2 regions of the Nocardia sp. PE-7 genome follow, and region 2 is predicted to be linked to the other one. Evidence: predicted binding sites of a transcription regulator. Region 2 holds the regulator's gene; the other holds the start of a gene.
The links. Region 2 encodes HspR, which represses chaperone genes until heat shock. Its sites were predicted from a motif close to ANNTGAGTNNNNNNNACTCANNT; they were not measured.
Positions count from the first base shown of each region.

Region 1: a site for HspR is predicted at 5,000-5,022, ahead of lon (endopeptidase La). Genes of this name have one in related genera too.

Region 1 is NZ_CP129614.1:6,803,858-6,810,040, reverse strand. Features, by position in the region: gene QX204_RS31885 (phosphotransferase family protein) at 1-197, opposite strand, end outside; gene QX204_RS31880 (DUF6285 domain-containing protein) at 194-484, opposite strand; gene QX204_RS31875 (hypothetical protein) at 654-1,943, shown strand; gene QX204_RS31870 (hypothetical protein) at 1,940-2,707, shown strand; gene QX204_RS31865 (RNA polymerase sigma factor) at 2,748-3,887, opposite strand; gene QX204_RS31860 (YciI family protein) at 3,884-4,291, opposite strand; gene QX204_RS31855 (pyridoxamine 5'-phosphate oxidase family protein) at 4,342-4,839, opposite strand; gene lon (endopeptidase La) at 5,037-6,183, shown strand, end outside.
Region 2 is NZ_CP129614.1:6,570,190-6,576,372, forward strand. Features, by position in the region: gene QX204_RS30805 (globin domain-containing protein) at 1-28, shown strand, start outside; gene QX204_RS30810 (FAD-binding oxidoreductase) at 58-816, shown strand; gene QX204_RS30815 (globin domain-containing protein) at 887-2,056, opposite strand; gene QX204_RS30820 (heat shock protein transcriptional repressor HspR) at 2,673-3,020, opposite strand; gene dnaJ (molecular chaperone DnaJ) at 3,149-4,345, opposite strand; gene grpE (nucleotide exchange factor GrpE) at 4,370-4,942, opposite strand; gene dnaK (molecular chaperone DnaK) at 4,939-6,183, opposite strand, start outside.

The sequences.
Region 1 (6,183 bases), 230 kb from region 2:
ACCGGCATGATCTGCACGGCCGCAGGCACGAGCGTGGCGACCAGCTTGCGAGCGCGCTCCCCCTCGACGTGCGCGGTGAAGCCGACGTTGCGTCGGCGCGCGCCTGCCGAGAGGTACTCCAGCTCGTCTACTCGAGTGGGCGCGGCCCAGGTCCGGGTCAGGAACTCGGCCAGCCCTGCGGCGAGATCGGTGCTCATTCCCCCTCCCAGCTGTCGTAACCGGGTTTGGCGATCGCCAGATCGGCGCGCACCACCTCGACGAGTGCCTGCCACAAGGCGCGCTCGTCGTCGGCCGCGCCCAGTAGTTCGTGTTCGTGTCGCGTCGCCGCCGGCGCGAGATCGATCTCGCGCCGCACGATCCTGGCCAGATTCGCCCCCACCCGCGCACGGTGCTGCAGAGCGGGTGGCAAGGCCGGCAGCAATGTGCTCTCGAGTAGTTCGGCCAGGGACTCCAGCAGCTCGGCTGCGGGTGGTTGATTCTGCACAGTGACACCTCTGGCGCTGTCGCCATCGTGAGAGAACTTCGAAGAAATCAGCGTATTGACTCGAGGGGGAAGCTACGGCAGATCATGCGACGAGACAATAAGAGAATCAAAGCCCATGTATCTCACGCCTCGGCGTGTTAGACATATCGCCAACGGCAAGGAGGCGGTTGTGACACGTCCGTATCGGCTGATCATCTGGGGCCCCGGCGACATGGGTGGGCGGGCACTGCGCACAGCGCTGGCCTCCCCCGACTTCGAGGTCGTCGGGGTCAAGGTGTTCAGCCCGCACAAGCACGGCAAGGACATCGGCGAGCTGGCCGGGCTGGCGCCGGTGGGCATCAAGGCGACTACGTCCAAGGCGGAAATCCTTGCGCTGAAAGCGGATTGCGTCGTGCACACGCCGACGACACCTGCCCTGGTGCAGGGCGCCGACGCCGATGTGCTCGACCTGCTCGAGTCCGGCAAGAACGTGGTGTCCGCGGCGTCCTATCACAATCCCGCCATGCCCACCTGGCTGTCCGAATCGCGTTCGCCGCTGGAGGTATTGCGCACTGTCGCGCAGATGCGGGTGACCGGAGGCGCCTTCGGCCCGCAGTTGCCCAAGGCCCTGTCGGCGCTGAAAACACTGATGCGCGTGGCGGATTCGGCCCCGCTCCGATTCACCGGACCGGTCCTGGAGCGGCTGGCCGCGCCGGTGGTGGACCGGGCGATCCCCCGCCGGGCCACCGGCGAGCGACTTCAGGCCGCCTGCCTGCGGGGCGGGGTATCGCTGCACGGCACGGGCCTGCACCCCGGACTCATGGTGGAACAACTGCTGCTACGCCTGGCCGGGCTGCTCGACGAGGTGCGCGAGGTGAAATTCCTGGAGGTCGGCGATCTTTCGGCCGCGCCGGACGGCATGTGGGGCGGGCTGGCCAGCCTCGGTTTCGGGATGCCGCTGAGCGCGGTCGACTCCAACCACGCCATCGCGCTCATGCAGCATTTCTACTTCGACGCGGTGCTCGCCAACGTCGCGCACACGCTGTTCGGCGCCCGCGCCGAGGACGTGCGGGTGGAACGGCATGTCTATCCGGTGCCGGCGCGGACCCGGGTGCGGGCAGGTGGCAGTGTGATCGAGCCGGGCACGGTCGGCGCCATCCACATGAGCTACCGCGGCTACCTCGGCGACCGGTTGTTCATGACCAATGCCGAATGCTGGCACGTCGGTCCGGGCAACGCCCACCTCGGGCCGGATCATCCGCACAGCCTGGCCGGCGGGCATGTGATCACGCTGGACGGCAGCCCCGCCCGGATCGAGATGCGCAACGAACTCGACGACGAGTCGTACGAGGGCGATTGGTCCGCGGTCACCGACATCTCGGTCAAGGCGATGCTCGACGTCATCCCGGAACTGTGCGCGGCGCCCGCTGGTGTCGCGACGCCCGATCTGAGCCCTCGATACCGTCTGGAGACAGCATGACCTCCCCGCTTCCGGTCGCGGTGCTCGGCGACGGGCCGCTCGCCGACCGGATCGCCGCACACCCCGATATCGCTGTCGCGCCGCCGTCCTCGGCCGCGGTGGTTGTCCACCTGACCGCCGACGTCGACGCGGTAGTCGCCCACCTCGGCGCGGGCCGCGACGTGGTGACCGCGCTGCCCCTCGAAGCACTCCCCCTGGACGAGGTGCGGGATGCCTGCCGCACCGGATCGTCCACGCTGCACGCCACCGGCGGCTTCCAGTCGGCGGTCGCGGCCCGGCTCACCCGCTCGCTCGCCGCGGCGACGCGGGAGATCACCAGCATCGAACTGATCGAGGAGCTCGAGCTACCCGACGACGGCGTGTATCCGTGGAACACGGTGCCGGACGAGATGGTGCCCGGTTACTACTTCTCCGGTCTGCGCGTACTGGAAGACGCCGCCTTCACCGGCGCACGCGCCGATACTCCCGAACAAGACGGTGCGGTCTACACCTTGGGTGACCGGATCACCTACCGATCGATCCGCACCCGAGGCACCGGCGCCGTGCCGCTGCGCTATCGCCTCGTCACCACCACCGCAGCGGGAACTGCCACGGCCACAGTCGATTTCCATCCCACCGACGGCGTCCACCCGGCCGATCATCTGACGTCGGTGGATCTGGTGAAGGCGATCGGTCCGGTGCACGCGAGCGAGCCCGGCATCGTCCTGCGTGATCTCGGCATCACCTATTTGGTCGCGGACGATCGGCTGCCGCGGTCCACTTAGCGTTGGATCTCGGTCTGATGGTCGGCTACCCGACGGGTTCTCAGGACAGCAGCTGCCGAACCCGGGCGGCCTCGCGGGTGAGGTGATCGCGCTCGGGCACGGTGGTCGCGGCGTGTGCGGCCTCGGAATACAGGGTGGCGGCCTGCGCGAGGTCGCCCGCCCGTTCGAGCAGGTAGGCGCGGGATGCGTTGTAGCGCGGCAGTTCCGGGTCGAGGTCGGCCAGTGCGGCCAGGCCCGCTCGGGGTCCGTCGGCCTCGCCGAGCGCGACCGCGCGGTTCAGGCGCACCACCGGGCTGTCGGTGAGGAGGAGCAGTTCGTCGTACCACTCCACGATCTGTACCCAGTCGGTTTCGGCGGTGCTGGGGGCATCGGCGTGCAGGGCGGCGATCGCGGCTTGGGCCTGGTATTCGCCCAGCCGGTCACGGGCCAAGGCGGCCTGCAGAATGGTCACCCCTTCGGCGATAAATCTTGTGTCCCAGCGTGTTCGGTCCTGCTCCGCGAGCGGCACCAGGCGGGAGCCTTCGGTGCGTGACGCCCGGCGAGCGTGGTGCAGCAGCATCAGTGCGAGCAGTCCCGAGACCTCGGGTTCGTCGGTCGAGGCGGCGAGCTGGCGGGTGAGCCGGATGGCTTCGGCCGCCAGATCGACGTCGCCGCTGTAGCCCTCGTTGAAGACGAGGTAGAGCACGCGCAGCACGGTCGCCGGATCGCTGGGACGGTCGAGCGGTAGGCCGGCAATCCGCTTCTTAGCCCGGCTGATCCGTTGCGCCATAGTGGATTCCGGTACGAGATAGGCCGTCGCGATCTGTCGAGTCGTCAGGCCGCCGACCGCGCGCAAGGTCAACGCGACGGCCGAGCCGGGAGACAGCGAAGGGTGCGCGCACAGGAAATACAGCCACAACGTGTCGTCCGTGGCGGGCACGGGTCCGGCTTCCGGCTCGGCATCGACGGCGAATTCCCGCCCCCGCCGCGATGTTTCGGCTCGTGTCGCATCGATGAACTTTCGCCAGGCGACGGCGACGAGCCAGCCTTTCGGATCGCGCGGTGGATCGTCGGGCCAGGCTTCCAGCGCCCGGATCAGCGCCTCCTGTACCGCGTCCTCGGCAGCGGCGAACTCGGCCCCGCGGCGGACGAGGATCCCGATCACCGCGGGGACGAGTTCGCGCACCAGCGCTTCGTTCATTCGGTCACCGTGGGCAATTCCGCGTAGAACGGCCGCAGTTCGAGCCACTCCTGGACCGGCTTCCCGCCCGCGCCCGGCGCAGCCGACAGCTCACCGGCCAGTTCGAGGGCCCGGTCATAGGTGTCGACGTCGATGATCATCCAGCCCGCGATCAGGTCCTTGGTCTCCGCGAACGGCCCGTCGGTGACCGGTGGGCGCCCCTCACCGTCGGAACGGACGAAGGTGCCCTGCGTGGTCAGCGCCTGACTGTCGACGTATTCGCCGGTCGATCGCAGCCGTGCGGCGAAATCCTCCATGTACCGGACATGAGCGGTCACCTCCTCCGGCGTCCACCGATCCATCGGCACGTCGTTCACCGGTGCGGGAGCGCCGCGGTAGTGCTTGAGCAGCAGGTACTTGGCCATGGTGTTCTCCTCGATTCGTTTCGGCCCATTCTGGCCGGGACAGGTCGGTTTCAGGCGTTCTGCCGTTCGGCCCGCTGCCCGATGAGTTCCTCGACCGCGGACGGCAGCGTGGTCTCGAAGTCGATGAGCTTGACCCAGGTCGGCGTGATGACGATCCGGACCATGCCCTCGTAGAGCGAATGGACCTCGGCCTCCCACTCGACGCGCTGCTCGGCGGTCATCTCGTAGCTGCCGTTCATCTCCAGGTATTCCGCCGGGATCCCGTCCACCACGTCCAGCTCCGCCTGCCCGCGGATCAGCAGCATCTTCGGCGGGTGCACCTCGGTGTCGATCGTCAGCGCGACCGCGGGGTTGTGTCGCAGCGAAGGCAGCTTCGGTGCGTTCGTCGACGTGCAGACGACGATCTCCGCGCCGTTCCAGGCGAAACCGACCGGCACATTGCGCGGCGTGCCGTCCTTGGCCACGTAGGCCATCCGGAGCAGGTCGCGGGCCAGCAGTTCCCGGCTGTACGGGCGGTTCAGGATCTCGGTGATCTCGTGCTGTTCCATGGCGGTCGCTCCTTCGATGTCGTCGAGGCCCGTTCGGCTGCTCGTACCCCTGGGACGGAGCCGCCCGCGCGTTCTCGACATCCCCGGCGAAAGAATTTCGGAGAACTTTTTCGCCGTGAGTGAACGGCGCCACCTGCAGGAACAAACCACCGGGGGGTCATGTTGAGTCAGCAAAGCTCAACTTTGGAAGGGTCGACATGACTTCAGCTCAGAACCTGCCGGTGCTGTTCCTGACCGATCCGATCGTGCTGCCGGGCATGGTCGTGCCCATCGAACTGGACGAATCCGCGCAGGCCGCCATCGATGCGGCGCAGGCCGCCAAAACCGGCTCGGTGCTGGTCGCACCGCGTCTGGACGAGGGGTACGCGTCCTACGGCGTCGTCGCCACCATCGAACAGGTCGGCCGGATGCGCGGCGGCGCGCCCGCGGCCGTGTTGAAGGCCGAGCGCAGGGCGCGGATCGGGCACGGGGTCACCGGGCCGGGTGCCGCACTGTGGGTGGAGGCCGAACTCGTCGAGGCGGCCGAGCCCGACGAACACACCACCGCGCTCGCCGCCGAGTACAAGAAGCTGGTCGTCGCCGTGCTCCAGCGGCGTGAGGCCTGGCAGATCATCGACATCGTCAACCAGCTCGACGATGCCGACGCCATCGCCGACACCGCGGGCTACGCGCCGTACCTGTCCGATGACCAGAAGCGCGAGTTGCTCGAGACGCCCGATGTCACGGTGCGGCTGACCAAGCAGATCGACTGGATCAAAGACCACATCGCCGAGGTCGAGGTCACCGACAAGATCTCCGAGGACGTCCGCGACGGCATGGAGAAGAGTCAGCGCGAGTTCCTGCTGCGCCAGCAGCTCAACGCCATCCGCAAGGAACTCGGCGAGGACGAACCCGACGGCGCCGACGACTACCGCACTCGCGTCGAGAACGCCGACCTGCCCGAGAACGTGCGCGCCGAGGCGCTGCGCGAGGTCGGCCGGTTGGAGCGCGCCAGCGACCAGAGCCCGGAATCGGGCTGGATCCGCACCTGGCTCGACACCGTGCTCGAACTGCCGTGGACGGTGAAAACCGAGGACAGCACCGATGTTTCGGCCGCCCGCGCGGTGCTCGACGCCGATCACCACGGCCTCGAAGAGGTCAAGGACCGCATGGTCGAGTACCTGGCGGTGCGTTCGCGGCGCGCCGCTCGTGGTCTCGAGGTGGTCGGTGGACGTGGTTCCGGCGCGGTGCTCGTGCTGGTCGGTCCGCCCGGTGTCGGTAAGACCTCGCTGGGCGAGTCGGTCGCGAAGGCCCTGGGCCGCAAGTTCGTTCGCGTCGCCCTCGGCGGTGTGCGCGACGAAGCCG
Region 2 (6,183 bases):
TGAGATCATCGCTGCCGATCCTGTCTGAACCCGCCGGCGACTTCGCGAAAGAGGCTGATGAGCAACGCTTTTCCTGACCCCGCATGGACGGCTACCGTCGTCGGCCACCACCGTCTGCGCCACGACCTCGCCGTGATCCGGTTGATCGGCGATTTCGTGCCGTTCGAGCCGGGCGGTTCGGTGGAGGTCGAGGTGCCGCAGCATCCCGGGGTACGACGGCGGTTCTCCCCCGCGCTGCCGCCCTCGCTGGACGGCAAGCTCGAGTTCCATGTGCGGACGGTGCCCGGTGGGTGGTGTTCGAGTTCTATCGTCGCCGACACCAAACCCGGTGATCAGTGGCGAATCAATGCTCCCCATGGGGTTTTCGCCGTCGATCCCGATGCTGTCGAGGTGGTGATGATCGCCGGCGGTACCGGGCTGGCGCCGATGCGCTCCCAGATCCTGGACCTGGCTCGCCGTGACACCCCGCCGCGCACCTACCTGTTCTTCGGTGGCCGCTCGCCGCGCGACCTCTATGCCAACGACATGCTGTTCCTGCTGGCGGGCGAATTGCCCTGGCTTTCGGTCATTCCTGTTGTCGAAACCCCGGATGATCCCGTGGTGCACGATGAATGGCACGAGCAGACCCGCTCGGACGTGGGCTTCGGTCCGCAGGAAATGCTGCACGGCACCCTCGCCGACGTCGCCGCCGCCCACGGACCCTTCACCAAGAACCAAGTCCTGGTCTGCGGCTCACCCGCGATGGTGCGCACCACCGTCGACCGTCTGATCGAAGCAGGCACTCCCCCGGCGAACATCATCTCCGAAGGCGCCTGACCGGCCTCGCGAGTCAGAACAAGGGATCGTGGCGGATCGCTTGGGCTTGGGTGCCCGCTGGAATGACGAGTCAGAACAAGGGGTCGTGGCGGATCGCTTGAGCTTGCGTTCCTGCTGCCATGAGGCGGAACTTGGTGGTTTGGACCATCGATGGGGAGCCGACGATCTGGACGTCGCGGTCTGCCCAGGGGCCGTAGCTGGCCACCACCTTGCCGATCTGGCCGGTCATGCGGGGCTCGAGGCCGGGGAGTTCGGGCTGGGGCTCGCCGGAATCGAAGTACCACCACGGGTTTTCGTCACTCTCGGTGACGGGGGTGACGGTGAGCCATTTGTTGGCGATGGCGAGTTGGCTCAGGACCTGGAGGTCGTAGAGGTCGCAGGGGTGGTGGCCGCCGACGAACAGGTGGACCTTCGGGTTCACCCGGCGCTGCGCCATCGACATGATCTGCGCGCGCAGGGGGGCGATGCCGGTGCCGCAGCCGACCATCAGCATCTTGCGTTTGGTGTTGCGTGGCACGCCGAGGCCGCCGAGGGGGGAGCCGAGCGCCCACTGATCGCCGACGGCGGTGTGCGCGACCATGGCGGGGCTGACCCAGCCGCCGAGCACTCCGCGAATGTGGAACTCGATCTCGCCGTTGGGATTGGCCGGGTTCGCGGGCGAGAGATAGCGCCACATCCGCGGCCGCGAGGGGATCTGCACGCTGAGATATTGACCGGCGGCGTACTGCATCGGCACGTCGAGCTGGACCCGAACGATCGAGAGATTACGCAGCACCTCGCGATGTTCGACGACGGTGCCCGTCCAGGTAGCCGGTGTCATCTCCTTGTCGGCCGCGCTGATCATGGCGCCGCTGATGGTGGCAAGGCCCTCGTCCCACGCGGTGGCGACCTCATCGGTCCACATCTCCGCGCCGGCGAACAACCGCATGGCCGACTTCAGCGAGTTGGCCACGGCCACATAGTGAGCCGGTTGCACGCCGTACTTACGGTGGTCGCGCCCGAGCTGGGCCAGGAACGGCAGCAGCTTGTCGGGCTCCTCTAGGCGGTCGAGGGCGTAGGAGATCGCCGTGACCAGTCGGTCGCGCTGGGAATCCATGGCGGCCGGGAAGTAGTCTCGGACACCGGGGTAGTCCGTGAAGAGGATCGAGTAGAACGACCTCGACAGCTTCTCGGGTCCACCTTCTTCCGCAGCAACCGCCTTGAACGTAGTACGGATCAAAGCGACAGTCCGCGAATCCATATGTGTCACAACCTCGTTTCGCCATCGAACGCTAGCCGCGCCGGCGAGTGACGGGCTGGGAGGACACTCGTCAGCAGCCGATGCGAGAAGTCTAGGCGAGGTTTGCCAGCTTAGGAATCGTACTCTTAAACATCACGCATGTAATTCCTGAAATACCAGGCGGTTCCCAGCAGTTTCCCATGAAAACATACCCGTGGCCCGTTAATTGAGGGTGAACACTTGCTCACGATTTCTCAAAGTACCCGGCATTCCACACAATTGGATATCAAAGCGCCTGGTAGGGCGACCCTCCCGCTACGACGACGGCCTGCCGTAAGCCGACGCGCCGAGCCATGACACGCGGGGTAGGCACACCGGAGTGACTGGTCGGGGTCGGCGAATTGCCTTCCGATCGAGCTGAATTCAGCATCCCGTCAGCAAACTTTTGGACGTCCATGGTGATAAATCCCCACCTCAGCGCGCCGCAACGCTACTTTCGATCAGCAGGATCGCGAATAAGTGAGTTGCTGGAGAGTCACCAGCCGGTCGCCGGGGGTTGACCGGAGACTGACGAACCCCCGGCTCGCGTCCGCTACAGCGGAGGAGCGAACCGGGGGCTCGTCGAAGAGAAGACGGCTCAGCGACGATGCCGTGGCTGCCACACCACGAGCGCGGTACTGCGCGCCGGCGGCGACAGATCGGGCCGGTAGCCCGCCCGCAACCGCTCCATCTCCGCGCTCATCTCCTCGACGCGCTGCTGCAACGCCTCCACCTGATTGGTGAGCTCGATGATGCGCTTGATGCCGGCGAGGTTGACGCCTTCGTCCTGCGACAGGCGCTGCACTTCGCGCAGCACCTCGACATCGCGGGCCGAATACCGGCGTCCGCCACCCGATGTCCGTTGCGGGGTGACCAAACCCAACCGGTCGTAGGTACGCAACGTCTGCGCGTGCATCCCTGCCAATTGAGCCGCCACCGAGATCATGAAGAACTCGGCACGCGAGGTCGCACCCGAAACAGACTTCGGATCCGGGCTATCCGCGCCTCTCCCTACGCCCTCCGTGGTCACGCTGCGCTACCTCCTCCGGGCGCTGAACTCGATGTGCGGGGACATCAAGCACCCGCCCATCCTGCACGCGGTTCGAAGCCACTGGCCTTCTCCGCCTCCTGATACCGCTTGAGCGCATCGGTGGCGTCGGAGTCGAGCGATTGCGGTACCGCGACCTTCACCGTGACCAGCAGGTCACCGGCGCCGCCCGCCGCACCACGCTTGGGCACGCCACGACCACGAACTCGCAGGATACGCCCGTCGGCGGTGCCCGGGGGCACCTTCACGCCGACCCTGCCGTCGAGCGTCGGTACCGAAACTGTTGTCCCCAGTACCAATTCGCTGTAGCTCACCGGGAGCACCAGGGTGAGGTCGTCGCCCTGGCGGCCGAAGACCTTGTCCTGGCTGACGTGCACGGTGACATACAGATCACCGGAAGGCGCACCGCGCAGACCCGCCTCGCCCTGACCGGCCAGCCGGATCTTCTGACCGTCGCTCACACCCGGAGGAATCCGGACGGTGATGGTGCGGGTGCGGTTCTGGATACCGGTGCCCGAGCAGTCGGTGCACGGGTCGTCGATGATCGACCCGGTGCCGCGGCAGTCGTCACAAGGCTCGCTGAAACCGAACGCGCCCTGATTACGGCTGACCACGCCCGCACCGTTGCAGTGCGGGCACACGCGCGGGCTGGTGCCCGGCTTGGCCCCGCTGCCGTGACAGGTGGTGCACGGCGAGGGACTGGTCATCCGCAGCGGAACGGTGACGCCCTGGGCCGCCTCACGGAAACCCAGCGTCGTCTCGGTCTCCACATCGGAACCGCGACGCGGACGAGCCGCCGCCCGGCCGCCGCCGCCACCCCGGTTGAACAGCCCGCCCAGCAGATCGCCGAGCCCGCCGTCGCCCGCGGCGCCGGTGCCACCGGCCTGACCGAAGATGTCGCCGATGTTGAAGTCCTGCGAGAAGCCGCCGCCCGCACCGGGGTTGAACCCGCCGCCGCCGTAGGCCCGGCCACCGCCGCCACCGCCCGCGAACATGCGGCGCGTCTCGTCGTACTCCTTGCGCTTGGCCGGATCCGACAGCACCGCGTTGGCTTCGCTGACGGTCTTGAACCGCTCCTCGGCCTTGGTGTCACCCGGGTTGGAATCCGGGTGCAGGTCGCGGGCGAGCTTGCGGTAGGCCTTCTTGATCTCGTCCTGCGAGGCGCCGGAGGAGACACCCAGCTCCTTGTAGAAGTCCTTTTCGATCCACTCCCGTTGGCTCACCGGGCATCTCCTCCTTTCGCGTTCTTATTGACTGTCGCCGGCATCCGGATCCGATGCCCCCGCGGCCTCGGCATCGGTTACCCCGACCAGCGCGTGCCGAAGCACCCGGTCGCCGAACCGATAGCCCTTGCGCATGACGATGCCGATCACCGGGTCGGCGCCCGAACCCTCGTGCTGCACTGCCTCGTGCAGCGTGGGGTCGAACGGGTCACCGGTGGCACCGAATTCGACGAGACCCTGCTTGGTGAGCGCGGTCTCGAGCTTGTCGGCGACGGACTTCAGTGGGCCGGAGTCGAGGTCGCCGTGCGCCCTCGCCCGATCCAGATCGTCCAGCACCGCCAGCAATTCGGTGACCACCGACGCCTTGGCGGCATCGATGTTGGCCTGACGGTCGCGCTCGACCCGGCGGCGGTAGTTCGCGTATTCCGCGGTCAACCGCTGCAGGTCGGCGGTGCGCTCGGCCAGCTCGTCGTTCTCCGGCTCGACAACGTCGGCGTCGAGGGCGGAGTCCGCCGTGGCGGCCTCCGCGTTCTCGTCCGCGGTGTCTTCCAGGATGTCGTCGACCAACTCCTGCTCGGAGGAGTTCGCCTCGGTCACTTCTTGTCCGTGTCGACCGGCTCGTCCACGACCTCCGCGTCGACGACCTGATCGTCATCGGCCTGGCTCGTGCCCGCGCCGTTGCCGGACTGCGCGTCGGCGGCGGCGGTGGCCTCGTAGATCGCCTGGCCGAGGGCCTGCGACTCGGTGGCCAGCTTCTCCACGGCGGACTTCACCGCGGAGATGTCGGTGCCCTCGAGTGCCTGCTTGGCCTCGGCGACCGCGGTCTCCACCTTCGCCAGCTGATCGGCGGAGACCTGTGCGCCACCCTCGCTCAGCTTCTGCTCGTTGATGAACTTCTCGGTCTGGTGCACCAGCGACTCGGCCTGGTTGCGGGTCTCGGCCTCTTCACGGCGCGCCTTGTCGTCGGCGGCGTGCGCCTCGGCGTCGGCGACCATGCGGTCGATCTCTTCCTTGGACAGACCGGAGCCGTCCTGGATCTTGATCTTGTTTTCCTTGCCGGTGCCCTTGTCCTTCGCGGTGACGTGCACGATGCCGTTGGCATCGATGTCGAAGGTGACCTCGATCTGCGGCACGCCGCGCGGGGCCGGGGGCAGGCCGGTGAGCTCGAAGGAGCCGAGCAGCTTGTTGTGCGAGGCGATCTCGCGCTCACCCTGGAACACCTGGATCTGCACCGAAGGCTGGTTGTCGTCAGCGGTGGTGAAGGTTTCCGAGCGCTTGGTGGGGATGGTGGTGTTGCGCTCGATGAGCTTGGTCATCACGCCGCCCTTGGTCTCGATACCCAGCGACAGCGGGGTGACATCGAGCAGCAGAACGTCCTTGACCTCGCCCTTGAGCACGCCGGCCTGCAGGGCGGCGCCGACGGCGACGACCTCGTCCGGGTTCACGCCCTTGTTGGGCTCACGGCCGCCGGTCAGTTCCTTGACCAGGTCGGACACGGCGGGCATACGGGTGGAGCCACCGACGAGCACGACGTGGTCGATATCGGCCACGTTCAGGCCCGAGTCCTTGATCACGGACTGGAACGGCGCGCGGGTGCGATCCAGCAGATCAGAGGTGATCTTCTGGAACTCCGAGCGGGTGAGCTGCTCGTCGAGGAACAGCGGGTTCTTGTCCGCGTCGACGGTGATGTAGGGCAGGTTGATCGAGGTGCTCTGACCCGAGGACAGTTCGATCTTGGCCTTCTCGGCAGCCTCACGCAGACGCTGCATGGCCATCTTGTCCTTGGTCAGGTCGATGCCCGAGGACGCCTTGAACTTGTCGACCAGCCAGGAGACGAC